Regions from separate parts of the Actinoplanes friuliensis DSM 7358 genome, predicted to be linked through region 1. Evidence: predicted binding sites of a transcription regulator. Region 1 holds the regulator's gene; the other holds the start of a gene.

Evidence for each region. Region 1 encodes HspR, which represses chaperone genes until heat shock. Its sites were predicted from a motif close to TTGAGTNNNNNNNACTCAA; they were not measured.
Region 2: a site for HspR is predicted at 5,929-5,947, ahead of lon (endopeptidase La). Genes of this name have one in related genera too.

What each region holds. Positions count from the first base shown of each region.
Region 1 is NC_022657.1:109,917-124,300, forward strand. Features, by position in the region: gene AFR_RS00515 (hypothetical protein) at 1-420, opposite strand, end outside; gene AFR_RS00520 (GTPase family protein) at 456-2,135, opposite strand; gene AFR_RS00525 (dynamin family protein) at 2,132-3,877, opposite strand; gene dnaK (molecular chaperone DnaK) at 4,904-6,802, shown strand; gene grpE (nucleotide exchange factor GrpE) at 6,799-7,422, shown strand; gene dnaJ (molecular chaperone DnaJ) at 7,505-8,710, shown strand; gene AFR_RS00545 (heat shock protein transcriptional repressor HspR) at 8,737-9,177, shown strand; gene AFR_RS00550 (hypothetical protein) at 9,196-9,642, opposite strand; gene AFR_RS00555 (cation:proton antiporter) at 9,867-11,072, opposite strand; gene AFR_RS00560 (cation:proton antiporter regulatory subunit) at 11,083-11,580, opposite strand; gene AFR_RS00565 (MFS transporter) at 11,603-12,808, opposite strand; gene AFR_RS00570 (beta propeller repeat protein) at 12,891-13,796, shown strand; gene clpB (ATP-dependent chaperone ClpB) at 13,870-14,384, shown strand, end outside.
Region 2 is NC_022657.1:2,906,654-2,921,037, reverse strand. Features, by position in the region: gene AFR_RS13585 (LysR family transcriptional regulator) at 89-991, shown strand; gene AFR_RS13580 (TetR/AcrR family transcriptional regulator) at 1,000-1,602, opposite strand; gene AFR_RS13575 (SDR family NAD(P)-dependent oxidoreductase) at 1,727-2,509, shown strand; partial or broken gene AFR_RS45055 (aldo/keto reductase) at 2,521-2,893, opposite strand; gene AFR_RS13560 (DUF6624 domain-containing protein) at 3,022-3,522, shown strand; gene lon (endopeptidase La) at 3,602-5,854, opposite strand; gene AFR_RS13550 (MFS transporter) at 6,040-7,230, shown strand; gene AFR_RS13545 (FadR/GntR family transcriptional regulator) at 7,240-7,923, shown strand; gene AFR_RS13540 (sensor histidine kinase) at 8,199-9,629, shown strand; gene AFR_RS13535 (roadblock/LC7 domain-containing protein) at 9,661-10,095, shown strand; gene AFR_RS13530 (DUF742 domain-containing protein) at 10,092-10,469, shown strand; gene AFR_RS13525 (GTP-binding protein) at 10,447-11,022, shown strand; gene AFR_RS13520 (GAF domain-containing protein) at 11,040-11,585, shown strand; gene AFR_RS13515 (hypothetical protein) at 11,628-12,101, opposite strand; gene AFR_RS13510 (acyl-CoA dehydrogenase family protein) at 12,582-14,210, shown strand; gene AFR_RS13505 (SMI1/KNR4 family protein) at 14,197-14,384, shown strand, end outside.

The DNA of each region.
Region 1 (14,384 bases):
GGCGTGCTCGGGGCCGCCGTCGTCGGTGTTGTCGTAGGCAAACGTGACCAGGTAGGACGTCTGGTCGCCGTACACATCGCCGTACGCGTAACAGCCGGTGGGCCGGACCTTGCCGAGCTGCTCGGTCCAGACGGGGGCTTGGGGGCCGCGGCGGACCTCCTGCGCTCCCTCGGCGTCCGGGACGAGGGCCGCGAAGACTTCACGGATGGTCGTCGCCGAGGCTGTGCGGCGCCGGGTGGTCGCGCTGAGGAACTGGCCGACGAACTCCCGGACTGCCGTGGCGCGGTCGGTGGCCGCCACGGAGTACACGCTGCCCAGGAGTGCGGTGCCCAGCATCTCGGCGTCGAGGGCGCAGTCGAGTTTGGCCACGTCACGGGCCGCGTGCAGGACCGCGTCGTATGGAGTCTGGGGTGCCGCCATGCCGCCGAGCCTACCGGTAAGGCCGACCGCGGGCCCTATTCCGAACGGACGACCGTGAGGGCCTCGCGTGCCTGTGCGTACCCGTTCAGGACCTCGCGGACGGGGGCGACAACGTACTCCCGGGCGACCTCGGTGACCGATGTTCGCAGGCGTTGCTCGGCGCGGCGACCGGCGCGTTTGGCGCCCAGGTTGACGATCGGGCGCAGAAGCATGGCCAGCAGCAGGCCCAGGAGCAGGCCACCCAGCAGCAACAAGGTCGGCAGGGGCACGTCGCCGACCTTGGGGTCGTTGAGCTCCGGCAGGCCGATGATGCGGACGGCGTACCCGGCGATGAGCCAGCCCAGGCCGACCACGGCCGCGAGGGTGAAGAGCAATTGCAGCAGCCCGACGACGGTCCACCAGATCGGTTTGCGGCTCATGCCCAGGTCGGTCTTGGCGACGGCCCGGTCCAGGGCGTCCGGCAGGTCGCCGAGGCGGGACCGGGAGGCGGTGTTCAGGGCGGGCGCCCAGACCTCGGGGATCGGCGCGGCGGCCCGGGCCGCCACGGCCCGCACGGACAGACCGACCGCGGACTTCTGCGCCGCGTCGGCCTCCGGCAGAGACGTACGCGAGACAGGCACCAGATCAGTCGAAGGCTCGGTCTTCTCCGTCGACAGGTGGAGACGTTTGAGTGGATCCGGCCGCAGCTTGCGGACACCACGGATCAGCGGCCACCCGGTGCTCGCAACAGCCCGATGCCTGTACGCGTTCGCCGTCGCCGAAGCCACCGCGGGCACCCCGGCCGAAGCGGCGAGCGCGTCGCTGAGCTGGCGTACCGTCGCGCGGTCGACCTCGTCCTCGGCGGCGGGCGGTCCGATCGTCTTCTCGAGCTGCTCGGCGACCGCGTCGAGGTCGCCGGAGAGGCGGCGGAGCGCGGCCTGGCGTTCGGCGACGGTTTGCTCCAGGGCCGCCCGCAGCTCGGTCAGCATGCCGGGCTGCTTCGCGGAGGTCGCCAGGGCCGGCACGTCCGTCAGGCCGTCCTCGACGAGCAGGCGCTTGAGGTCGGTCAGGACGATCTCGGTGTCGGCGGGCGAGAGCCGGTCGGCCTGGTTGAGCACGACGATGGTGATGTCGCTGTGCTGCTTGAACTGCTTCAGGTAGGCGTTGTGGAGGACGCGGTCGCCGTATTTCTGCGGGTCGACCACCCACACGACCTGGTCGACGAGTCCGAGCAGGCGGTCGACCTCGAGGCGGTGGCCGCGTTCGATCGAGTCGAAGTCGGGCAGGTCGAGCAGCACGAGCCCGCGCAGGGCGGCCTCGTCGTCGCCGTCGAGCGCGCTCTCGCGGATGAAACGCTGCCGGGGCAGGACGCCGACCCAGTCGAGCAGCTTGTTGGCCTGCTCGAGCGGGCCCCAGACGCAGGCGTGCGCCACACCGGTGGTCGGGCGGCGGACGCCCACCGGCGACAGCTTCAGCCGGGCGAGGGCGTTGAACAGGCTGGACTTGCCGCTGCCGGTGCTGCCGGCGAGCGCAACAACCGTGTGGTCCTGGGAGAGCGCGAGGCGGCTGCCGGCCCGCTCGACCAGCGTGTGCGCGGCAACCAGGTCGTTGTCCGGCAGGTACGGGTCGGTGACACGCAGGAACCGCTGCAGGGCGTCGAGCCGCGCGACGAGTTGTTCGGCGTCCACGCGGTCGTCACGCGTCAGAGCGTGCTTGACCCGCTCGACGAGGCTCATGACGGCGTCCCGGTCAACGCGACTTCCTCCCTGGCCTGCTCGACCTCGGCCGCCGCACGCCGCAGCGTGGCCGCCGGTTCGAGCTCGAGCCCGACTGCGGCGGTGCGGTCCGTGTATCGGGCCGCCTCCGTGTCGAGCAGCACGTTAACCCGCTTGAGAAGTTCCTCGCGCGCCCGGGTGGCCAGCGTCCGGATCGCCTGGTCACCGAAGATCGCCTCGAGCACCTTCTGCGCGGCGATCGTGGTGCCCGCACCGACCGCCACCTCGGCGCCGGTCGGGATGAAAGCCGTCGACGTGAAGACCGCGACCATCACGGTCAGACCCACACCATTGACCGCGTACGCCGCACCGCGCGCGACGATGCGTTTGTCGCCGGCTTCCTGGCGGACCAGGTCGAGCACGTACTGCTGCCAGTCACGGATCACCCGTTCGGCGCGTTCCGGCAGGTCGGGGGAGGCCTTCTGCAGCGACGGGTCGAGCAGCGCGACCCCGGCCGGGTGCGCCTGCCAGGCGGAGTAGGCCTGTTCGGCCGCATCGGCGGCGACACCGCGCAGCAGCGTGACCAGCTGAGACTCCAGCGCGGCCTGGAGGTTGCGGCCGGGCGCCGGACGTCCGGTGATTGCCGCGACGACCTTGTCGCGCAGCTGACCGACACGCGACTCCAGCGTGCGGAGGAACTCCCCGGTCCCGACGAACTCCTGCCAGCGGGCCAGCACCTCACCGCGCAGGAGGCGTCCGTCCTGCAGACCGTCCTCCATGGTGCGACGGCTGGTGCGGTAGGCCGCGGTGACCCGCTCGTCGAGGGCCTTGGCCGCGAGCGCCTGCTCGTCGGCCGCTCCCGCGAGGCCTTCCACCGCGGGGCCGAGTGCGGCCAGCGCGCCGTCGAGGGTCTGCTTGACGACGGCCGCGCGGGCGTTCGAGTCCGACGCGAGCTGGGCGAACCAGTCGTGCAGCGGCCGCGTCACGTCCTCCGACAGCAGCCCCTGACCGTCCAGCGTGGATTCCGGCAGCACGAAGATCGGCGCCGCGCCCATGTCGCGCGCCGCGAGCATCTCGCCGAGGTGTGCCGAGACCTCGCCGGCGGCTTCGGCCGGCACGCGGTCCAGGACCAGCGCGATCACCGTGCCGCGCAGCCGGGCGGTCGTCAGCAGCTCCCACGGTACGGCGTCCGCGTAGCGAGCAGCGGTCGTCACGAACAACCACAGGTCAGCCGCAGCGAGCAACTGCGCGGCGAGCTGACGGTTGCGGTCGACGACCGAGTCGATGTCGGGTGCGTCGAGGAACGCCAGGCCGGGGCCGAGCGCGGGCGCCGAGACCAGCTGCAACGTCTGCGGATCGGTGGAGCTCTCCGCCGTACGCGTCAGGCCCGGCAGCAGCTGCCCCTGCCGGAACCACTGCGAGTCCGACGGGTGGCTGACCAGCACGGGCGACCGGGTGGTCGGCCGCAGCACACCGGCGGTGCTCACGGGCGCGCGGACGAGGCTGTTGACCAGCGTGGACTTGCCGGCGCCGGTGGAGCCACCGACAACCACGAGCAGGGGAGCGTCGAGCCGGGCGAGACGCGGCAGCAGGTAGTCGTCCAGCTGCGACACCAGCGCGCTGCCGATCCGCTTGGCCTCCTCGGCCGAAGGCATGACCAGCGGGTACGTCGCGCCGCCGATCGCCGCGCGCAGCCCCGACAGGGCGGTGGCGAGCGCACCCACGGAGGCGGGCGGCTCGACGGGCAGCGCGGGCTCGAGCACGGCAGCCGGCTCGGTCGCAGGCTCATCGACAAGCGTCGGCTCGTCAACTGCGACCGGTTCAGTCGCCGGCTCCTCGACGGCGACCGGTTCAGTCGCCGGCTCGTCAACGGTGATCGGCTTGGTGGCGGGCTCCCCGACGGCGACGGGTTCGGTGGCGGGCTCGTCAACGGTGATCGGCTTGGTAGCGGGCTCGTCGGCGGTCACCGGCTCGGTCGGGGGCTCGTCGACGAGAGTCGGTTCGTCGGCGGTGATCGGCTTGGTCGCGGGCTCGTCGACGAGAGTCGGCTCGTCCACGAGAGTCGGTTCGTCCGCGGTGAGCGGCTCGGTGGCCGGTTCGTCGGCGGTCTCCGGCTCGGCGGGCGGCTTTGTGCCAACCTCGGGCTCCACTGCGGCCCCGGGCGTGGCGGCAGGCTCGTTCTTGGTGTCCGAGGCGACCGGCTCATCGACAGACTTCGCTTTATTCGCGACGACGGGAGGCTCGGGAGCTTCCTCAGCCGGTTTTTTCAGCGACGCGACGAAGTCCGTGATCGACTCGTCGGAGGTATCCGGCTCAACCGGCTGCTTGGCCTTCGGCACCGGCTGCTCCGCCTTCGTGGTCACGATGTTTCCCGTGGTGGAGGCGGTGGCCGGGGGCCATTCCGGTTTGGGCGTGGCTGCGGTGCCGGGCTCCGGGGACGCATCCGTGTCCTGCTGGCCGGCCTCAGGGGACGTGCTTGCGGGTGTGGACTCTGTGGCCGTACCGGATGATTTGTCGGTTTTTTGGGCAGAGTTCTGGGAGGAGGGTGGGTCGGCTACGGCGGGAGTGGCCGACGGACCGACCGCGTCACCGTGCGTCGTCACGGGTAAAGCGTGCCTGATCTATGCATCGCAGACAACAGGTACCCCGCCGCCGTGACCGGACAGGTACCTGCGGAACGTGAGTTGCGCCGCCTTGACTCAACTTTGACTTGCGGATGTGGATCGCCGTGGCATCATTGAGCCCGGTCCACTCAACTTCAAGCAAGGTTATGAAGCGAGGAAGCGAACATGGCACGAGCGGTCGGCATCGACCTCGGCACCACGAACTCCTGCGTCAGCGTTCTCGAGGGCGGTGAGCCCACCGTCGTCGCGAACGCGGAAGGCTCCCGGACGACCCCGTCCATCGTCGCCTTCGCTCGCAACGGCGAGGTGCTCGTCGGTGAGGTAGCCAAGCGTCAGGCAGTGACCAACCCCGACCGGACCATCCGTTCGGTCAAGCGGGAGGTCGGCACGAACTGGTCCGTCGACATCGACGGCAAGAAGTACACGCCGCAGGAGATCTCGGCGCGTGTGCTGATGAAGCTCAAGCGCGACTCCGAGGCCTACCTCGGTGAGTCGGTCACGGACGCGGTCATCACCGTCCCGGCCTACTTCAACGACTCCCAGCGTCAGGCGACCAAGGAGGCCGGTGAGATCGCGGGCTTCAACGTCCTGCGCATCGTCAACGAGCCCACCGCCGCCGCCCTGGCATACGGCCTGGACAAGGGCACCAAGGAGCAGACCGTCCTGGTCTTCGACCTCGGTGGTGGCACGTTCGACGTCTCCCTGCTCGAGCTCGGCGAGGGTGTCATCGAGGTCAAGTCGACCTCCGGTGACAACCACCTCGGTGGCGACGACTGGGACCAGCGGGTCATCGACCACCTGGTCAAGACCTTCCGCGGCGAGCACGGCATCGACCTCGGCAACGACAAGATGGCCCTGCAGCGTCTGCGTGAGGCCGCCGAGAAGGCCAAGATCGAGCTGTCGGCCGCGTCGACGACCAGCATCAACCTGCCGTACATCACCGCCGGCCCCGACGGCCCGCTGCACCTCGACACGACCCTGAGCCGCTCCGAGTTCCAGCGCATGACGCAGGACCTCCTGGACCGCTGCAAGGGCCCGTTCGAGCAGGCCATCAAGGACGCGGGCATCAAGGTCGCCGACGTCGAGCACGTCATCCTCGTCGGTGGCTCGACCCGTATGCCGGCCGTCTCCGACCTGGTCAAGCAGATGACCGGCCGTGACCCCAACAAGGGCGTCAACCCGGACGAGGTCGTCGCCGTCGGCGCCGCCCTGCAGGCCGGTGTGCTCAAGGGTGAGGTCAAGGACGTCCTCCTGCTCGACGTGACCCCGCTGTCACTGGGCATCGAGACCAAGGGCGGCATCTTCACCAAGCTGATCGAGCGCAACACCACGATCCCCACCAAGCGCTCCGAGGTCTTCACCACGGCCGACGACAACCAGCCGTCCGTGCTGATCCAGGTCTTCCAGGGCGAGCGTGAGATCGCGGCCTACAACAAGAAGCTCGGCACCTTCGAGCTGACCGGTCTTCCGCCGGCGCCCCGCAACGTGCCCCAGATCGAGGTCACCTTCGACATCGACGCGAACGGCATCGTGCACGTCGCCGCGAAGGACATGGGCACCGGCAAGGAGCAGAAGATGACGATCACCGGCGGCTCCGCGCTGCCGAAGGACGACATCGAGCGCATGATGCGCGACGCTCAGGACCACGCCGACGAGGACAAGCAGCGCAAGGAGGACGCGGAGACGCGCAACCTGGCCGAGCAGCTGCAGTGGCAGACCGAGAAGTTCCTCGCCGAGAGCGGCGACAAGCTGCCCGAGGAGAGCAAGGGTCAGATCAGCGAGGCGCTGGGTGACCTGCGCGGCGCGCTGGGCGGCAGCGACATCGAGAAGATCAAGACCGCGCACGAGAAGCTGGCCTCGGTCTCCCAGGCCGCCGGATCCCTCCTGTACGCCCAGAACCAGGAAGGCGCAGAGGGTGCTCCCGGCCCCGACGGCACGCAGGGTGCTCCTGGTGGCGCCGGTGCTCCGGGCGGCGCGGGTGCGGCCGGCGCGAGCGCGGGCCCGTCCGCAGGCGGTCCTGACGACGTCGTGGACGCCGAGATCGTCGAGGACGACAAGAAGTGAGCCGCGCGGACGACGAGAACGACGGTGAGAACACCGAACGCGTCGTCATCCGGGACCGGCGCAAGATCGATGTGAAGGGTAAGGGCACCACGGTGGCCAAGGAGCCCGAAGAGGAGACCACGGGAGGCGCGCACCGCGCCGCCGAGGAGCCGGACGAGGATGCGGCCATGTCCGCGTCCCTGCTCGGCGCCGAGGTGGGCCTGCTGCGCACCGACCTCGAGGAGCGCACCCGCGATCTGCAGCGGGTGACCGCGGAGTACGCCAACTACCGCAAGCGGGTCGACCGCGACCGGAGTGCGGCGGCCGAGCTGACGACCGGTTCGGTGCTCACGTCACTGCTGCCGGTGCTCGACGACATCGACCGTGCCCGCGAGCACGGCGACCTGGTGGGACCGTTCGCCTCGGTGGCCGAGGCGCTCGGTGCCGCGGTCGGCAAGCTCGGACTCGTGGCGTTCGGTGAGAAGGGTGACCCCTTCGACCCGACCCAGCACGAGGCGGTCGCGCACCTGACGTCGGAAGACGTCACCGAGCCGACCTGCGTCGAGGTCATGCGCCGCGGTTACACCCTGGGCGATCGGCTGCTGCGGCCGGCCCTGGTCGCGGTCGCCGACCCCGCGTGACGATCAACAGTCCCGCCCACCTCTCGGTGGGCGGGACCCCGTCGTTCCCCGCACCAACGATCCGGTGGAGGAGGTGGGCTGGATGAGTTCCAAGGACTGGTTGGAGAAGGACTTCTACGCCGTTCTCGGGGTGGGCAAGTCCGCCTCCGCTGATGAGATCAAGAAGGCGTACCGGAAACTGGCCCGGGAGAACCACCCCGACCACAACCCGGGCAACAAGGACGCCGAGGACAGGTTCAAGTCCGCGTCCGAGGCCTACGACGTGCTCTCCGACGACAAGAAGCGCAAAGAGTACGACGAGATGCGCTCCCTGTTCGGCTCCGGCGCATTCCGCCGGGGCGCCCGCCCGGGCGGTGGGTCGCAGTTCGACCCGTCCGACCTGTTCGGCGGCGGGTTCAGCGGGGCCGGCCAGCCCGGAGGCGCCGGTGACCGCCGGTTCGGTGGTGCGGGCTTCTCCGACATCTTCAGCTCGATCTTCTCCGGCGGTGGCGCCGGTGGGGCCGCGGCCGGAGGGCGACGGGGACCGCAGCGTGGCCGGGACGTCGAGGCCGAGGTCACGCTCGACTTCGCCCACGCCGTCAAGGGCACGACCCTGCCGCTGACCCTGCGTTCGCCGGGCGTCTGCGACACCTGCCACGGCAACGGCGCCAAGCCCGGAACGGTGCCGCGGACCTGTCCGCAGTGCCACGGGTCAGGGCTGATCTCCCGCAACCAGGGGTCGTTCAGCTTCTCCGAGCCGTGCCGCGAGTGCCAGGGTGCGGGCAGCATCGTCGACCAGAAGTGCCCGGAGTGCCGGGGGACGGGCGGGGTCACCAAGAACCGCACGATCAACGTCCGCTTCCCCGCCGGTGTCGCCGACGGTCAGCGGATCCGCCTCTCGGGGCGGGGCGAGCCGGGTGAGAAGGGCGGCCCGGCCGGAGATCTGTACGTGCAGGTCAAGGTCCGGCCCGACGACCTGTTCGGGCGTACCGGGGACGACATCACCCTGACCGTGCCGATCACGTTCGCGGAGGCGGTGCTCGGCACCGACCTGCGAGTGCCCACGCTGGACAGTCCCGTGACGCTGCGGGTGCCGCCCGGCACACCGAGCGGCCGCACACTGCGGGCGCGCGGCAAGGGTGTGCAGCGCCGCGACGGCCAGGCCGGCGATCTGCTGGTCACCGTCGAGGTGCAGGTCCCGGCCGTGGCCGCGGTCAGCACCGAGGCCCGGGACGCACTGGAACAGTTCGCCAAGCTCACGCCCAACGCCGAGCGTGAGCGCATCGAGGCCCGGCTGCGCCGCGGCTGATTCAGGACCCTGTCAGGAGGTGGCACATGTATGAAGAGATCAGCATCTCGGTGGAGCAGGCCTCCGACGCGAAGGTCCTGATCATTTCCGTCGCCGCCCGGCTCGCCGGGATGCACCCGCAGACGCTGCGTCAATATGACCGGCTCGGCCTGGTGCAGCCCGGCCGGGCCGGTGGTGGCGGCCGTCGCTACAGCGAACGCGACGTCGCCCTGCTGCGCGAGGTGCAGAAGCTGAGCCAGGAGGAAGGCGTCAACCTGGCCGGCATCAAGCGGATCATCGGTCTCGAGCAGCTCGCGAGTGAGCTCCAGGAACGGGTCGCCGAGCTGGAACGGCAGCTCGGCGACGCGTACCAGCGGATCGCCCAGCTCGAGACGATGCACGCGTACCCGGGCCGTGACCTGGTCCGTCAGGAACGCCCGTCGACCGCCCTGGTGGTGTGGCGCCCTCGCCGCGCCGGCGACAAGTAAGCCGTCACGAGGGTCCGGTCAGCGGCGGCCGAAGGCGGCGAGGCGGCGGGGGTTGCGGACCAGGCCGCCCTCGATCCAGTCCTCGTAGTCGAAGAGCTCGGGGCGGGTCATCAGCACCCGGCAGTTGTGGGCCCAGATCGCCATCGGCTCGTCGCCGACCTCTTCCGCGCGCTCGACGTACTTCTTGAGGCGGCGCTTGCGGAGCGAGGATGCGTTCGGGCGGACGCCGTCGGCGGCGTAGATGTACATGCAGTGCAGTGCGAAGCGGCGGGCCGGGCACTGCCTGTCCATGGCCAGCTCGTAGAGCGTGGGCGCGAGCACGTCACCCGCGATGAGCAGGTCCCAGTCGGAGGGCATGGCGTCGAGCGGGACAGCCTCGGGGTGGTACGCCCAGGCCTGCAGCTCTTCCGGTCGCGGATCGACCGGGTTGACGAACCCGAAAAAGGCCGATTCACGCACGGTCACGACGCCGCCTCGTTTAGCTCACTCATGCCGCCGTCCTCCCCGGCAGAGGGCCGTGCTGACCCGCCGGAAGGCAATTCCCCCTGCATTCGGCGAGACGCTGGTCACCCGATAACACGTTGTTGTCGCGGCGACACGTTAGCGCGCCGTACGTGTCCTGCGGAAGGCGTAAGAGATCACTTTCGGATACTGGTCAGTAGCTTTAAGCTGCCTGGACGCAAAAACGGTCATTCAGCTGCGGTAACAGGTCCGACAGGGCGCTGCACAGCCATACGTTTGCGGACCATGCTCTTGAACCAGGTGTAGTCGGGCAAACGGGCCAGCATCGGCCCGCTCACCACGGTGATCAAGACGTACGCGGTCGCGAGAGGCGCCAGCTCGGGTTCGACACCGGAGGCGACGGCGAGTCCGGCGATGACGATCGAGAACTCGCCGCGGGGCATCAGGGCGAGCCCGGTGCGGATCTGGCCGGGGAGCGCGATGCCTGCCCGCCGCGAGGCGAGCACACCGGTGAGAACCTTGGTCAGCATGGTCAGGACGGCCAGGCCGAGGGCGGGCAGGATCACCGGCGGCATCGCGGCCGGATCGGTGGAGAGCCCGAAGAAGACGAAAAAGACCGCCGCGAAGAGGTCCCGCAACGGCGACAGGATCTGGGTCGCGTTGTGCGCCACGGGACCGGAGAGCGCAATGCCCACGAGGAAGGCGCCCACAGCAGCGGACACCTTCAGCTCGGCGGCGACACCGGCCACAAAAAGCGTCAGGCCGAGCACGCTGAGCAGGAGTGCCTCGGCGTCCTTCACCGAGATGAAGCTCGAGATGGCGTGGCCGTAGCGGATCGCCACCACGAGCACCGCGACCACGGTGAGGACGGCGACGGCCAGGGCCTTCGCACCGCCGAGGAGGCCCACGCCGGCCAGGACGGCGGTGACCAGCGGCAGGTAGAACGCCATCGCGAGGTCCTCGATGACCAGCACCGACAGGATCACCGGCGTCTCGCGGTTACCGAGCCGGCCCAGGTCGCCGAGCACCTTGGCGATGACACCCGACGACGACACCCAGGTGATGCCGGCCAGCACCAGCGCCGCCTCCCAGCCCCAGCCGAGCAGGAACGCAAAACCGGCACCGGGCAGGGCGTTGAACAGGGCGTCGATCAGCCCGGCGGGCGCGGCCGAGCGCAGGTTGCCGACGAGCTCACTGGCGGAATACTCCAGGCCGAGCATGACCAGCAGCAGGATGACGCCGATCTCGGCGCCGACCTCGATGAACTCCTCGCTGGCCGAGAGCGGGATGACACCGCCGTGCCCGAAGGCGAGCCCGGCGAGCAGGTAGAGCGGGATGGGTGAGAGACCGAAGCGGCGACCGATTCGACCGAGCATGCCGAGCGCAAAGAGGAGCGCGCCGACCTCGATGAGCAGGATCGTCGTGCTGTGCACGGGCGGCGCCTCAGTCGCCGGTGTCGCCGGCCAGGATGGCGGTCACGCCATTCAGGCCTTCGCGGGTGCCGACAGCGACGACCACGTCGTTCGCGTCGAACTGGAACGACGGGCCGGGTGAGGCGATGACCTCGCGGTCACGGAGAACCGCCACGATCGACGCGCTGGTGCGGGTGCGGGCCCGGGTGTCACCCAGCCGGCGACCGACAAACGGCGAGCCGGCGGGCAGGGCGATCTGCTCGGTGAGCAGACCGGCGGCCTGCTGGCGCAGTCCGGCGAGCTGACCCAGCATCAGCGAGGCGCCGAGGACATCGGCGAGCGCCTCGGCCTCGTCGTCGGTGAGGGGTATCGAGGCGAGGCACGAGTCGGGGTCGTCCACGTCGTAGAGCAGCAGGTCACGACGACCGTTGCGGTGTGAGACCACACCGACCGTACGACCGGAGGAGGTGATCAGGTCGTGACGGACACCGATGCCAGGAAGTGGAGTCTGCTCTACCCGTACGCGCACGCATTCAACGGTAACGGATCTGTCATGCGTGCCGCGTCGCATGGTCGTTACGCACCACTATCAGGAGCAGCAGGCCTGCCGCGCAGAGTGCTGTGCACAGCCAGTACGCGAGCCGGTAGTCGAAGTGCTGTGCGAGCCCGAACAGCGGCCCGGCCAGCATCGCGCCGAGCGGGAACGAGTTGGTGAACAGTGTCGTGGCACGACCCGGATGGTGGGGCAGCATGTCCTGCATGTACGAGATGCCCAGTCCGGAGACGGCCGCGATGAACAGGGCGTTCAGCACCTGCCCGGCGACGAGCATCCACAGGCCGGTCGACACGGCGGCGATCCCGTAGTAGCCGATGCCGCAGGCCGCGCCGATGAAGAGCAGCAGCCGCAGCGGGAGCCGTGTCGAGAGCAACCCGAGGCCCAGCATCAGCGGAATCTCCAGGGCCGCGCAGAGCCCGAGCAGCAGACCGGCGTCGCCGACGTCGCCACCCAGCTCGGTGCTGATGAACAGCGGCAGGGCCTGCACCGCCAGGGTCAGCGGCGTCTGGAGCAGGGTGAACGCCGCCGCGGTCAGCCACAGTGTCCACCTCGGTGCGTCACCGGACACGGCGGCCGGCTCGTCCGCGGCCGGGGGTGCGGGCGCGGGGACCTCGTCGAGCCAGAAGATCGCAATCAGGGCGGCAAACGCGTACGTCAGCGCGGCCGTGCCGTAGACCCAGACAAAACTGCCCGAGTCCAGCAGGAACGCGGCCAGCGACGGTCCGGCCACCCAGGCCAGCGAGAACACGGTACGCAGGGCGCTGATGCCCATCGGGGCGCGTGCCGGGTCGTCACGCAGGAGCACCTGACGGGCGTACGCGAAGGACTGGGGGAAGAGTGAGCCGGCCAGCGCAAAGGCGGTGATGGCCAGGGCGAGCAGCACCCAGTAGTCGCGGACGACGGCGGTCACGCCGGTGCCGACGACACCCGCGACCGCGCCGATGATCAGTAGCCGCCGGCGGATCGGCCGGCGGTCGGAGACACGGCCGACGAGGCTGGAGCCGAGCACACCCGCGAGCGGCGCGACGATCAGGAAGACAGTGGTCTTGACCGGCCCGGCGTCGACCTCGGTGCTGAGGAAGAGCGCGAGGAACGGGTTGAACAGCGCCACCGAGATGCCGACGGCCAGGAACAGCAGGCCCAGCGGTAGCAGCGCACGGCCGAGACGAGTAGCCGTCCGGGTCGAAGTTTCCTGAGCCATTGCGGCCACGCTACGGCTTCGGGGGATTCCTTGCCCATGGTGACGCCCGTTACGGTCGGCGTTCGGTGAGGGGGATACGCATATGGATGCTGTTCTGCCACGCGCGCTGGCCGGGGTTCTGTTGCTGCTCACGCTGGGCGGCTGCTCGGCGCTCGACGGTGTCCGGCGCCCTCCTCCCGACCGTTCGCCGTCACCGTCCGCGATCGTGCATCAGCCGCACCTGCCGATCGAGTACACAGTGCGGACCGCCTCGGTCGACGTGCCGCACGGGTACGTCCAGCAGGCGCTCAAGTTTCGGACCGCCACGGTCGGTGTTGCTCTCTTCACCCATTGCGAGCTGCCGAAGCGGCGGGTCGGAAACCACGACGACTGCACCGCCCGGCTCTTCGTGACCGCGGACGGCGGCTCGACCTGGCTGCCCCGCCGGCACCCCAAGCCGGTTGCGGACAACCACCAGGTCTTTTTCGGTACGGGCGGCGAGCTGATCCTGCTCGCCGAGCCCCGCCTCTGGTACGTCTCGACCGACGCCGGGCGGACCTTCCGGCACGTCGAGAAGGAACCGCCGCGCTCCACCGCGGACGATCATCAGGTGGTGGCCCCGGGTGTGCAGGGCCGGATGCTGGTCTCGGCGGACCGTGCGGACATCTGGCTGGTCGAGCAACCGGCGAGCCGGCGCGAGTTTCCGGAGATCTGGCACCTCGACGGCGGCACGTGGAAGCCGGTGACGGTCGAGGGCCACCCCGCCTCGTACGCGGGCGCGGCGCCGCTCGGCCACGGGATGCTGATGGTCTCGACCGCCCACGGCGCCGGGATCGTCGCACCGGACATGCCCTGGTCACCGATGATCTGGCCGTCCGGCGGGGGTGTCGAGACGCTGCTGGACGGCACGCTGCAGGCCCGCGACGACCTGCAGGGTGAGCTGTGGCTCGGCACCGGCGAGGCGGCCGAGCGTGCGTGGGTCAAGCTGAAGGTACTTCCCCGGAGCTGACGCTAGAGTTGAGTGGAATACGCTCAAGTCTCGGATTGCTGCACTACTGGGAAGATCCGATCCAGGGGAGCTCATGAACGCCGAACGCCTGACCACCAAGAGCCGCGACGTCATCACCGGTGCTGTTGCCGACGCGAACCAGCGGGGCCACGCCACCGTCGAACCGTGGCATCTCCTCCTCTCGTTGCTCGACACCGGCGGGTCCACCGCGGGCGCCCTGCTGCGCGCGGTCGGCGCCAACCCCGCCGACGTGCGGCGCGCGGCCGTCCGCGCGGTCGAGCAGCAGCCCTCCGCCCGCGGTGCGAGCACCGCCGAGCCCAGCCTGTCGCGGGAGTTCGTCAACGCGATCGGCGAGGCCGAACTGATCGCCAAGCCGCTCGGCGACGAATACGTCTCCACCGAACACCTGCTGGCCGGTCTGGCCCGGGTCGGCGGTGTGGTCGGCAAGGCCCTGCGTGACGTCGGCGCGACCGAGGAGACCCTGGTCGCGGCCTTCCCCTCGGTACGCGGAGGCGACCGCCGGGTCACCACCGCCGAGCCCGAGCAGACCTACAAGGCGCTCGAGAAGTACAGCGTCGACCTGACCGC
Region 2 (14,384 bases), 2.8 Mb from region 1:
CTGCTCTCTGTCACGTCCAGCGATCGGAGGAGCCCTTTGCTTCCCTCAGGGAACCTGGGGTTTCGGATGTCTGACATAAGATCGGTGAATGGCTTCGTTGAGGGCTCTGGAATGCCTGGTCGCGGTGACCGACACAGGATCGATCACCGAAGCCGCGCGGCTGCTGCACTCCTCGCAGCCGGCCGTCTCGCAGCAGATTGCCGCGCTGGAACGCGAGACCCGGACGGCGCTCGTCGTTCGCGAAGCCCGGGGCGTCAAGCTCACCCCGGCGGGGCGAGCCGCGGTGGCCGACGCACGCCGGGCGATCGAAGCGGCCACCTCGGCGGTGGCCTCCGCCCGGGCCGTCGGACAGGCCGAGGGAGGCACCCTGCGGGTGGCCTGTGCGCAGAGTCTGACCGTGCCTTTGCTGGCCCCGGTCGTGCTGGACTGGCACCGGCGCCACCCTCAGGTGGTGATCAGCCTGAAGGAGTCGGTCGTGGCCGACGAGCTGTACGGCTCCATGGAGTCCGGCGGCGTCGACATCATGGTGATGCCCGGCCCGGTGCCCGACCGGTTCACCTCGGCCCTGGTCGCCGAGGAGGAGATTGTGCTGACCGCCTCGGCCGACCACCGGCTGACCCAGCGCCCGTCGGTGACCCTGGCCGAGCTCGACGGTGAGCGGCTGGTCCACTTCGCGCCGGGCAACGGCCTCAGCGAGTGGCTCGACCACTCACTGAGCCGGGCCGGCGTCCGGTTGAAACCCGTCATGCGGACCTCGGTCACCTCCGCGGCGCCTCAGCTCGCGGCGGCCGGTCTCGGCATCGCCATCAGCCCGGTGAGCGCGGTCAGCGCGGGCTTCCCCGGTACGGTCCGGTCCTTCTCCCCGCGCTGGGTGCGGCAGCTGGTCGCGGTCACGCCGGGCACCTCGGACCCGCTGGCCGCCCGTTTCGTGGCCAACCTGCGCACCCGGGGCGTACGCGTGCCCCGCGACGTGCAGAGCCAGCTCATCTGACCCTGACGTCAGGCCAGGATCTGCTGGGCGACGGTGACAGCCGCCTCGTCGGCGGCCACGTGCCAGGTCTGGTCCGGCTTGTGCATCCGGAGCGAGACGATGCCGTGCAGTCCGAACCAGAGCCGCTCGGCGAGGACGGCGACTTCGGCCGGTGCGGTTCCGGTCAGTTCGGCGAGCAGGGTGGAGGCCAGTTTCATGACCTCGTCGGTGATGTCACCGAGTCCGCTCTCGGCGTCGAGCTGGTCGGCGCTCTCGAAGAGCAGCTGGTACATCCCGGGATTGGCCAGTCCCCACCGCACGTAGCCGACCGCCAGCCGGTGGAGCCGGACCTCGGGATCCCCGGCCGGGTCGTCAGCTCTCAGGACCGCAGCCACGAACGCCTGATGGTGCACGGTGATCACCGCGTGCGTGAGCGCGGCCTGGGACGGGAAGTGGCGATAGACCGCCGTCGCCGAAACGCCGCAGGCGCGGGCCACCGCCCGCAGCGAGGGCACGGCGACCGGGCGCGGGGTGGCCGCGAGGACGGCTGCGGCCTCCAGCAGTTCTCCCCGCAGCTGGTCGCCCTCACGGCGTTGCCGGGCGGTGACGTCGAGGGCGGGACGGGTGGTCATGGAACCATCCTCGCTCATCACCCTGCCGGCCCCGGCCGCTGAGACCCGGGTCTCGTCTGGTTGACAGCTGTTAACCGATGGTGGTTAACATCTGTTCACCAGCTCAGCAGATCCGGAGAATCCCATGCGTTACGCACAGACAACCGCCCTGATCACCGGGGCCAGTTCGGGCATCGGGCAAGAGTTCGCCCGCCGGTTGGCCGAGCGCGGGGCCGACCTCGTGCTGGTCGCCCGGCGCGGCACCAAACTGGAGGCCCTGGCCCAGGAGTTGCGCCGCCGGCATGCGATCACCGTCACCGTGGTGCCGGCGGACCTGTCGCAACCGGGGGCGGCGACGACCGTTCGTGCGGCCCTGGACGCTGCGGGCATCACGCTGTCGACGCTGATCAACAGTGCCGGCCTCGGCGCAACGGGCCCGTTCGCGACGAGCGACGTGGACACGGTGCACGATCAGCTCGCCGTGAACGTCGCCGCCTTGACCGAGCTCACCCGCGAACTGCTGCCGGATCTGCTGAGCCGTGGCGACGGCGCCCTGATCAACCTGGCCAGCTTCGTCGGTTACCAGCCCGGACCGGGCCAGACCGTGTACGCCGCCAGCAAGGCCTACGTCCTGAGCTTCACCGAGGCCCTGGCGCACGAACACCGCGACAGCGCGGTACGCATCATGGCGCTCTCCCCCGGCTCGACCCGCACCGAGTTCTATGCGAGTTCCGGAACGAGCGAAAAAGGCGCCCGGTTCGAGACGCCGGACCAGGTCGTCGCCACGGCACTGCGCGCCCTCGACGCCGGGCGGACGCCGGCCCGCGTGGTATCCGGTGGCGCGAACCGCCTGATTCTGCGGGTCTTCCGGTGGCTTCCCCGGCGGGTCGTCCTCAACGTTCTCGCCAATTCCGTCCACCCCGCCTGAGCGGACGCCGGTCACCCCTGCATGGAGGCCAGAGCGGTCAGGTCGGTGTCGGTGAGTTCGATCGAGGACGCGGCGACGTTCTCCTCGAGGTGCTCCACGCGCGAGGTTCCCGGGATCGGGAGCATCACCGGCGACCGGTGCAGCAGCCAGGCCAGCGCCAGCTGCGAAGGCGCGACGCCCTTCGCGGCCGCCACCCGGCTCAGCTCGCTGCCGTCACCGGCCAGGCTGCCGGATCGGCTCCGGCCGCAGCAACCCGGCCTTCGTGCCGATCACGAGCCCATCCGGGTACGGGTGGAGTGCCTCACGAATCAGTTCCTCGGCAACGGCGGGCCCGTACGAGTCAGCGGTGTCGATGAACGTGACGCCGAGCTCGACCGCCCGGCGTTGTGGTGCTGCCCCGGCGCCCACAAGGTCCCGCCTCGTCCGCCTCTACAAGTATTTAATATCGACGTCAATAAATATAATGTTCGGGGTGGAGAGGCAGGGATTTCCACTCGTCTAGCGTGCCGGACATGGTCAACGACGCGCTCGCCCAAGAACTGATCGACATGACCAACGAGGACCGGCGGCTGCAGCCCGGCGCACTCAGCGACGACTTCACCGCCCAACTGGCCCATCGAAGAGTCACCGTCCGCAACGGCGATCGCCTTGCTGAAATCATCGACGATCACGGTTGGCCCACCGCAGAACTTGTCGGCCGGGAAGCAGCCCGCAGAGCGTGGCTGGTGGCACAGCACGCCGACCGGCAACTACACCTGCAACGGCGAGCGCTGGCCTTGATGACCGAGACGGTGCACGCGGGCAAAGGCGACAACACCCAGCTGGCCATGCTGCACGACCGCATCCTGGTCAACGAGGGCCGCCCACAGATCTACGGCACGCAGATCGCCGGCATCGTCGACGGCGTCCCCGTCCCGTGGCCGTGCGAAAACCCGGAACAGATGGATCAGCGGCGTGCGGAAGTCGGCTTGGAGCCGTTCGCGGCCCACGTCGCCAAACACGCGCCGGCCTGACCCGCGCCCCGGCTGTGGCTACAGCGCCGGCCGCCCGGGCTGATCGCCCGGGCGGCTTCTTTGTTGACGGCGTCGTTCGTCAGGCTGCCGCGACCAGGCCGGTGGACACCGGCTCCAGCGCCGAAGCGAGGATCTCCCGGACGTCGGACACGATGTGCACGGTCAGCGCCTTGAGCACGTCGGCCGGCACCTCGTCGAGGTCGGGTTCGTTGCGCTGCGGCAGGTAGACCTCGGTGAGGCCGGCCCGCTGGGCGGCGAGCAGCTTCTGCTTGACCCCGCCGATGGGCAGGACACGGCCGGTCAGGGAGACCTCGCCGGTCATGCCGACCTCGGCGCGCACGTTGCGGCCGAGCAGCAGCGAGATCAGCGCGGTGGTCATCGTGACACCGGCCGACGGCCCGTCCTTGGGCACGGCGCCCGCGGGGACGTGCAGGTGGATCGGGTGGTCGAGCTGCTCCGGGGAGATGCCGAACTCCTCGGCGTGCGCCCGCACGTAGGAGAGGGCGATCTGCGCCGACTCCTTCATCACGTCGCCGAGCTGGCCGGTGACCGACAGTCCGCCCTTGTCGCCGGGCAGCAGCGAGGCTTCGATGTAGAGCACGTCGCCGCCCATTCCGGTCACGGCCAGGCCGGTGGCCACACCGGGGACCGCGGTCCGCTCGGACGACTCCGGCATGAACCGTGGCCGGCCGATCAGGTCCTTGAGGTCGGCGGGGCCGATGGTGACAGGCAGTTCCTTGAGGGCAGCCTTGCGGAAGGTCTTGGCCAGCAGACGCTCGAAGGACCGTACGCCGGCCTCCCGGGTGTAGTTGGCCGCGATCTCGCGCAGGGCGTCCTCGGTGACCGTCACCTCGCCGTCCGAGAGGGCGGCACGCTCCAGCTGCCGGGGCACCAGGAAGTCGCGGGCGATGGCCACCTTGTCGCTCTCGGTGTAGCCGTCGATCGAGATGAGCTCCATCCGGTCGAACAGCGCCTGGGGGATCGTCTCGAGCACGTTCGCGGTCGCGATGAACAGCACGTCGGACAGGTCGAGGTCCAGGTCGAGGTAGTGGTCGCGGAACGTGTGGTTCTGCGCGGGGTCCAGCACCTCCAGCAGCGCCGCCGCGGGGTCGCCGCGGTAGTCGCTGCCGACCTTGTCGACCTCGTCGAGCAGCACGACGGGGTTCATCGAGCCGGATTCGCGGATGGCCCGCACGATGCGCCCGGGCAGTGCCCCGACGTAGGTGCGGCGGTGGCCACGGATCTCGGCCTCGTCGCGTACGCCGCCGAGGGCGACACGGACGAACTTGCGGCCGAGCGTACGGGCGACGGACTCCCCCAGCGAGGTCTTGCCGACTCCGGGCGGGCCGGCCAGCAGGATCACCGCGCCGGACCCGCGGCCGCCGACGACCGACAGGCCACGGGACTCGCGGCGGGCGCGGACGCCGAGGTACTCGACGATGCGTTCCTTGACCTCGTCCAGCCCGTGGTGATCGGCGTCGAGGACGGCCCGGGCCGCTTCGAGGTCGACGGTGTCCTCGGTACGGACGGTCCAGGGCAGTTCCAGGACCGTGTCGAGCCAGGTCCGGATCCACCCGGCCTCGGGGTTCTGCTCGCCGCCGCGCTCGAGCTTGCCGACCTCGCGCAGGGCTGCCTCGCGGACGTTGTCGGGCAGGTCGGCCGACTCGACGCGGGCGCGGTAGTCGTCGTTGCCGTCGGCCTCGCCCTCGCCGAGCTCCTTGCGGATGGCCTTGAGCTGCTCGCGTAGCAGGTATTCACGGTTGCGCTTCTCGACCGACTCGCGGACGTCGCTGTCGATCTTGTCGCTGACCTCGGACTCGGCCAGGAAGTCGCGGGTCCACTCGATCAGCAGACGCAGCCGGGCCTCCACGTCGGAGGTCTCCAGCAGCTCGCGCTTGCGGTCGTTGGACAGGTACGGCGCCCAGCCCGCGGTGTCGGCCAGGCTGCCGGGGTCGTCGATGGCGCTCACCGACTCGATGACCTGCCAGGCCTCACGGCGTTGCAGCACCGAGACGACCAGTTGCTTGTACTCGGCGGCGAGTTCGCGGGCGTGCTCGGTCGCCGCGCCGGCCGTGACCGGTTCGACCTCGACCCACAGGGCCGCGCCGGGGCCGGTCACACCGCCGCCGATGCTGGCGCGCTCACCCGTACGCAGAACGGCCGCGGGCGACCCGTCGCGTGACTTGCCGACCCGCTGGACGGTCGCGATGACGCCGTGGGTCGCGTAGCGGTCCTCGAGCCGCGGGGCGAGGAGAAGTTCGGAGCCGGCCGAGGTGCGCGCTGCGTCGACGGCGGCCTGTGCTGCTTCGTCCAGCTCGATCGGAACGACCATGCCGGGGAGCAGGACGATGTCTTCGAGGAACAGGACGGGGAGTCGCTTGCTGGTCACTCGGTACCTCCGAGAAGTTGAGTATGTCGCGCTCAACCTCGGCGGTGGCCGTCCTCTTCCGCTGTTCACTCCCAGCGAAAATGCGCCCGCTCTAGATTCATCCCATAATCCCATGTTTCACTGGTCCGGTGTCGACCCCCACCACCATCGCCCCGGCCCGGCTGGCTCGCGGCATCCTGATCGCCGTCGCCCTGACCGCCCTCAACCTGCGGACGGCGGTGACCGGTTTCAGCGTGCTGACCGGCGACGCCGCCGAGGACCTGCACTTCGGGCCGCTGGTCGCGGGTGCCATCGGCACCATCGTGACCGGCTGTTTTGCGGTGGCCGCGTTCGCCGCCCCGCCGCTGGCCCGCCGCCTCGGCCTGGAACGCACCGCCGCGCTGGCGGTGACCGCTACGACCGTGGGCATCCTGTTGCGGGCCGTCGCGTGGTCGCCGGCCGTCATGATCGTCGCCACGGTGATCGCGTTCGCCGGGGTCGGCGCGTCCAACGTCATCCTGATCCCGATCGTGAAACAGCACTTCCCGGAACGGCTGCACGCGGTCAGCACCATGTACATGGTCCTGCTCCAGGTCGGTCAGCTCGCCGCGCCACTGCTCGCTCTGCCGCTGGCCCACGCCTACGGCTGGCGTACGGCGGCAGGCGCCTGGGCCGCGGTGACCGCCGTGGCGGCCGTGCTGTGGTTCATCGCCGTACCCCGGTCGGCTGCCCGTACGGCTCCGGCACCGGCATCGGCCGCACCGCGCCCCTCCTGGCGTACCCCGATGGTTTTGGGCTTGATCGGTTTGATGGCCATGACCACCCTGCACGTCTACACGCTGGTGACCTGGTTCCCGGCCATGCTGGAGGACGCCGGGCTGAGCTCGACGGCCAGCGCGCTGCTGCTGTCGTGGTTCGCCGGGCTCGGGCTGATCGCTGCGTTCGTGGTGCCGCCGCTGACCAAACGCCTGCGCAACAGCTATCCGATCGTCGTGGTGTGCGTCGCGCTGATGGGGCTGGGCTACGCGGGCATGCTGACGGCGCCGGCGGGCGGGGCCTTCGTCTGGGCGACCGCCTTCGGGCTCGGGGTGAGCACGTTCCCGCTGTGCCTGACCCTGATCGGCGCCCGCGCCGCGGATCCGCAGAGCGCTTCCCGGCTGTCCGGCCTGGTCCAGGGGGTCGGCTACGGCATCGGCTGTGTCGGCCCGCTGACGCTCGGCGCGATCAACCAGCTCACCGACGACTGGAACGCGACGTACGTGCTGCTGGCCGCCACCCTGCTGATCACCCTCGCCGCCGGCTGGACCGCGTGCCGGCCCGTCGCCGCACCCGCCGGTTAGGCTGCACCCGTGCCAGGCCCGAACTTCGACCGCTCCGCCCTCAGCACCCGCGTGACCGAGCTGTTCCGGTCGCAGGTCACCGACGGCGACTGGCCCCTCGGCAGCAAGATCCCGACCGAGTCCGAACTGGTCGAATGGAGCGGCGCCGGGCGCAACACGGTCCGCGAGGCGATCGCCTCCCTGGTCCAGGGCGGAATCCTGCGGCGCGAGCAGGGCCGCGGAACCTTCGTGGTGTCGACGTCCGACCTGCGCTCGTCGGTGTCACGCCGGGCTGCGGCCACCTCCCGCCGGGACAGCCTGGAGTTGCGACTGGCGCTCGACGCCGCGTCCGCCCGGATCGCCGCCGTCCGCCGGACCGAGGCCGACGCCGAGCGCCTGGTCACGCTCCTGAACGAACGCCGGCAGGCCTGGACCGGGGGCGACGCCCGCGAGCGGGTACGGGCGGACTCGGCGCTGCACCGTGCGGTGGTCGGCGCCACCCACAACGCCATGCTGCAGGACGTCTACGAAGGACTGCTGGGCGTCTTCGAGGAGGTGCAACTCCACGACGTGGCCGGCGAGACGGATGCCTTGGCGCAGCTGCACGCCGATCTGGTCGAGGCAATCGTCGACCGAGATCCCGAACGCGCCGCAGCGACCATGTCCGAACTGCTCCAACCGATGATCGAAAGCGCCGAACCCTCCGATCGGTGAACGGGCTCGGACGACCATTCTTCTTGAGCTTTCCGTGGGCCTGATCGGTGAATCCAGCATTACGGCGACAGTGCGGCCAGCGCGAACATAGCCCTGCCCGGGGCCTTCTGTCACCGTCGGTTCACCCATTCAGATGACACTTGGCAGCATCGAGTCCGACCGATTCATTCGATCGATGCCGGACGCGATTTCCGCCTTGGTCGGTGCGCTTACCGCCTACTAAAGTCAACGCCCTCACACCGGACATTGCCGCATCACCACCACCAAGGATGCTCATGCCCGACTCTCCTTATCTGATCGCCGTCATCGCGGTGCCGGTCGCTGTTCTCCTCGCCCTCTGGGCAGCCCGGCACTTCGGCACCCGGTCGAGCGGCTCGCCGAGCAGCGACGCCGAGGCGCAGACGGCCCTGGCCGAGACCCGGTCGGAGCTGACCGCGGCCCGTGCCCAGGTCGACCAGCTCACCGAGCAGCTCCGGCGGGCGCAGACGGTGGAGGCCGTCCGGGCGCCGGCGGCACCCGCCGATGGCCGGCACGTCGAGGTCTTCGTCAACCTGTCCCGGCGGCTGCAGTCGCTGGTGCACCGCGAGATCAAGATGCTCGACGCGCTGGAGAACGAGGTCGAGGACCCCGACCTGCTCAAGGGTCTGTTCCAGGTCGACCATCTGGCCACCCGGATCCGGCGGCACGCGGAGAACCTGGCCGTGCTGGGCGGGTCGGTGTCACGCCGGCAGTGGAGCCGGCCGGTCGCGCTGACCGAGGTGCTGCGCTCGGCGATCGCCGAGGTCGAGCACTACTCGCGGGTCAAGCTGGTGCCGCCGATCGAGGGGACGGTGCCCGGGCACGCCGTGGCCAGCGTGATCCACCTGATCGCCGAGCTGATCGAGAACGCGACGATGTTCGCCCCGCCGCAGACCCAGGTGCTGCTGCGCGCCCAGCAGGTCGCCGCCGGGGTGGCCATCGAGGTCGAGGACCGCGGGCTCGGCATGCAGCGCGCCGATCTGGACCGGGTCAACCAGCTGCTGGCCAACCCCGAGGACACCGACCTCGACGACCTGCTGCGCGACGGGCGCATCGGGCTCTACGTGGTCTCGATGATCGCCCGGCAGCACGGGATCGTCGTGCAGCTGCAGACCAACATCTACGGCGGTACCCAGGCCGTGATCGTCCTGCCGCAACTGCTGCTCGGCCTTCAGCCCGAAGCCGTACCGGAGGCGCCGCGGCCGCACCGGCTGACCCGTACGCAGGAGCACCCGATCGTGCCGGCGCGGGCTCCGCTGCAGAAGCGGATCCCGCTGCGGGACCGGCCGCCGAGCCACAGCCAGGACAGCGCCTCGGAGATCACCCAGCAGTCGCTGCGCCCGATCGTGTCGTCCCACTTCACCACCGCCCCCGTCTCCCCCGGGCCCGCCGGGCGCGGCAATGTCCGGTCCGGTGCGGAGGGGTCCGGTCAGGCCGGTCCGGCTGCCGCAGTGCCCCGCCAGATCGCCGGCGTGCCCGTGGCCGGGCAGCAGCCCCGGCCCACGCCGTCGCGGCCGCCGCTCCCGCGCCGTCGCAGCCAGACCCACATGGCTCCGCAACTGCAGCTCGGCGCGCCACGCCCGGCCACGGAGCCGGCCGGTGAGCACCAGCCGGGCTTGATGGCGTCGTTCATGAACGGTGTCACGCAGGGCGAGGCCGACCCGCCCGACGCCGGAAATCCCAGCTGATCCGCACTCCGCTCCCCGAGGAAGGCCCGGCATGTCGCGCAGCGACCCCGCACGTACGTCCCAGGATCTGGTCTGGTTGTTGTCCGGCCTGATCGACCGCGTCCCGGACACCAGGAGCGCGCTGCTCCTGTCGTCCGACGGGCTGCGCAAGGCCGCTCACGGGCTCGACGACGACGGCGCGGATCACCTGGCCGCGGTCGCCTCGGGGCTGTTCTCGCTGGCCCGCAGCGCCGGCACGCGGTTCGGCGGCAGCGACGGGGTCCGGCAGGTGGTGGCCGAACTGGACGATTCCCTGCTGTTCGTCTCGGCGGCCGGCTCCGGGGCCGTGCTCGCGGTCATCGCGGGAAAGGCCGCCGACCCCGGTGTCCTGGGCTACGAGATGGCCCAGATGGTCAAGAGCGTCCGGCCGTACCTGTCGACGCCGAGCCGGCACGAGCCTGATCCCCTGGGCGCGCACGGGCGGTGAACAAGCTGGGGACCGACGACGAGCACTGGTTCGACGACGCCGCGGGACGCCTCATCCGCCCGTACGCGGTGAGCAACGGCCGGACCGAACCGACCACCCGGATGGAGCTGCTGTCGATGGTGATGGCCACCGGCCGTCACCCGCAGGGCCAGCTCGGCCCCGACCACGCCCAGGCCCTCGGGCTGTGCGGCAGCGTCACCACGGTCGCCGAGGTCGCGGCGCGGCTGAGACTCCCCGCGGTGGTCACCAAGATCCTGCTCTCCGATCTCGTGGACTGGGGCGCGGTGGACGCCCGCTCCCCCGACCCGATGGCCAACGCCTCAAACCCCGCGGTACTGGAGACCATCCTCAATGCCCTTCAACGACGACTCTGACGGGTTCCCGTCCGCGCTCAAGCTGCTGATCGCGGGCGGCTTCGGCGTCGGGAAGACGACGTTCGTGGGTGCGGTCAGCGAGATCGAGCCGCTGCACACCGAGGAGCTCCTGACCACCGCGAGCGTGGGCACCGACCATCTGACCGGCATCGAGCGCAAGTCCACGACCACGGTCGCGATGGACTTCGGCCGCATCACGATCAGCCAGGATCACGTGCTCTACCTCTTCGGCACCCCCGGACAGGAACGCTTCTGGTTCATGTGGGACGAGTTGTCCAGCGGGGCGATGGGTGCGGTCGTGCTGGCCGACACCCGCCGCCTGGACGACTGCTTCCCCGCTGTCGACTTCTTCGAGTCGCGCGGCATCGGCTTCCTGGTCGCGGTCAACGAGTTCGACCGCGCCTGCCGGTACGAGACGGAAGACCTGCGCAGCGCTCTCGACCTGAAGCCCGACGTCCCGATCATGCTCTGCGACGCGCGTGACCGGCGATCCGCCACCGGCGTGCTCATCAGCCTGATGCAACACCTGCTCACCGCGCACGCCTGCCGATGACCGAACGGAGCCACAGCATGATCTACGACCTTTCCGGACACCACCCCCTCACCCCGGCCGACCCCGAAATACCCGTACGCATGCGCCGGCTGCGCGAACTCGGCCTGGGCGACGGCCCCGACCCCCAGCTCGACGACTTCGCGCGCAGGATCGGCGACATCACCCGGGCGCCGCTCGCGATGGTCAACTTCATCCAGGAGGACCGCCAGTACCTGGGCGGCCTGTACACCGGCAGCACCGTTCCGCCCGCTCTCCAGGCCGGCCTGTCCGGCCGGGTGTTCACGCGCGAGCACGGCTACTGCCCGCACGTCGTCGTCCGGCGCAAGGCCCTGGTGCTCGACGACGTCTGCGACTACCCCCGCTTCGCCGGCAACCCCGTGGTGGACGAGATCGGCATCCGCTCCTACCTGGGCGCCCCCTTGATCGACCGGACCGGCATCGCCCTCGGCACGGTCTGCGTGGTCGACATCGAACCCCGCCCGTGGGGCCGGCCGGGCCTCGAAACGATCAAGTCCCTCGCCGCCGAACTGATCACCCAGATCCACGCCCGCGAGGTGAAGTAACCAACGACCGCACTTGCCGTGGAGGCCCGGGGAGGTCGTGTCTCAGGTCCAGAGGTCTTGGCCGTCCTGGCCGGACGGGTCGAGCGTGAGCAGGTCTTCGTGCAGCGTGCCGAGGCGGCGTCCGGTCGGGTGTCCGGCAGCGCCGACCTCGTTCAGAGCCCAACCCGGCAGGGCCCCGGCTGACTCCCCGTCCTCGAGATGGCACAGCATGGCGAAGACCGTCTCGTAGGCCACTGCACGGGCCAGCTGGGTGACGTCGTCTGCGCCGGCGCCGGAGTCGACAACGCGTCGTGCTGCCGGGATGTTGTCGATGCCGTCACGCCAGCTGTCGATCATCTGAGGCCACACCGTGTGCAGAAATCGATATCGGGCCAGCTGCGGAATGTTCTCGCTGATCTCGGATTCGGCCCACGACTGCGGCTCGTCGCATCCCAACTCGTGCAGAGCGGCCACGATCTTCTCCGCGCGCCGACGGTCGTCGATCGAGAGCTGCAACCAGGTCTGGTGATCACGCATGCGGCTCATTGAAGCACCGGCTCGGATCCGCCGGGTTGGCTTCGATGGTGCGCACGGACCGGTCGGCGTCCGCCAGATGATTGCCCCTCGGGCTCTGCGACCATCCCGGCGGGATGTGCCTGGTCAAGGACGCCAACGCCCGGCCGTGGTACGCGCGCACCCAAGATTCTTACGCTGCGTAGCGACGCGACCCCGTTGAGGAACCAAAGGTTCCGCTGTAGAGTGCTGTCGGATGTAGACGAACGTAAATCCACGGCACAAAAGGGCGTATTACGACTCGCGCATTCCTCCCCCACCACCTGGCCGGTCGAGCCGCCCGGGCGGGCTTCGCAGCGGCATGCCGGCGCCGCGCTGAGGTGGTGTCAGCCCCTGCACATCCGACGGGCATCGCCGGCATCAACGAGGAGCCGCGGCCTCCGGTGAGATTCAGCGAGCTTCACGCGCCTCGAATCTCTGATGAGATCCCCCAAGGAGCGGACGATGGACACGCAAGCCCTCAGTCAGGACGCTGCACTGGATTGGCCGGGGACGTCATCGACCACCGAGATACTGCAGTTCCTGCGGGAGTACGCCCGGAACTTCCTCAACTCCCGGCTGCTGGACGAGCGTCGTTCCGTACCCCCGGGAATGGTTTCGGATTTTGCCGGAGCCGGTCTGCTGGGTCTGCAGGTTTCCCGGCGCCACGGCGGCCAGGACCTGTCGCACGTCGACATGAACAGGGTGTTCACCCAGCTCGGGGCCATCGACGCCAACCTGGCCGTGTTCTGCGCCGTGCACAACACCCTGGGGATCTCGCCGATCCTGTTGTCCGCGACCGAGGAGGTCCAGGATTTTGTGCTGCCGCGCCTGGCCAAGGGGCAGGCCTTGACCACCAGCGCGATCAGTGAACCGGGCATGGGCTCGCACGTCCGCGGTATGACCACCGAGGCGAGCAGGAACGCCGACGGTTCGTACACCCTCGACGGCGCCAAGAAATGGATCTCCCTGGGCGGGGATGCGCGCTACGTCAACGTTTTCGCTCAGCTCCGCGACGAACGCCGCCGGCCGGTGGGCATCACCGGCTTCCTGGTGGACACCCGTACGCCCGGGTTTGAGATCGGCCCCGAGATGCTGACCCTGGGTCTGCGCGCGGTGCCGCAGTACGACCTGCACTTCGACAACGTGCGGGTGCCCCCGTCGGCGCTGCTGGGCGCCGAGGGAGACGGCCTCGCCACGGCCAAAGCGGCGTTCATGGGCGGTCGTGTGGTGCTCGCCGCGATGTCGGTGGGCGCGGCCATGCGGTCCCTGGAGCTGGCTCAGCGATTCACGAAGGGCCGCGAGGTCGCCACCGGTTCGCTCGCCGAGAACGGGCGGATCCGGGAGACGCTGGCCGAGGCCGGAGCCGGAGTCCAGGCCGTCGAAACGCTGGTCTCCCGCATCGCGACGTGGCTGGACGCGGGGCGTGACGTGCCCGACGCCTGGTACTTCTGCGCGAAGATCCTGGGGTGCGAGCTCGGCTGGAGCGCCATCGACACGGCCCTGCAAGTGCTGGCCGCTCGCGGTTTCCTCGACACCAACACCGTGGGACAGCACTTCCGGGACTACCGGTTGTTCAGGATCTTCGAGGGTTCCACCGAGGCGATCGCGGTGTACCTCGGCACCATGCTGGTCCGGAATCCCGCCGAGTTCACCAAGCTGGTCAACCAAACTCAGCCGACCGCGCAGGTGCTCGATCTGATCGACCAGGTCGCGGAGATCGGCGCCGACCGTCCGGGGGACGCCGCCGGCCGGCACATCCACGCGGCTCTTGTCGGCGAGTTGTCGTGCTGGGCTCTGCTGACCATGGTGACGAGCGAGGTCGCGCACCGCTCGGCGATGCACGCGTACACCGCTTCGTGGACCGAACACCAGCTGCAGCAACGGCTCTACCGGGCGCGGCTGGGTTCGCACCGGCATCTGCCCACCGCGGCGGAGTTCGCGGACCACGTCGCCGGTTACGCCGACACCATCGGCGATGTCGACCAGCGCCGCTGGCCCGGCGAGGAATGGCGCGCCGATCCACTGCTCAGGTCTCGCGGGGTGGCAGAACGACGGTCCGCCGGGAATGATCTCCGCTGTGACCGAGGATGAGATCTTTGACGCCGTCGCCGCCCGGGTCGAATCGGGTCACCAGGCCGATGTGCCGGACGCGTACCCGCAGGAGCCGGCCACGGAGGAGGCGGTCGCCGACGCCGAGCGCATCATCGGGTATCCCCTGCCGCCGCTGCTCCGCCGGCTCTACCTCGAGGTCGCCAACGGCGGATT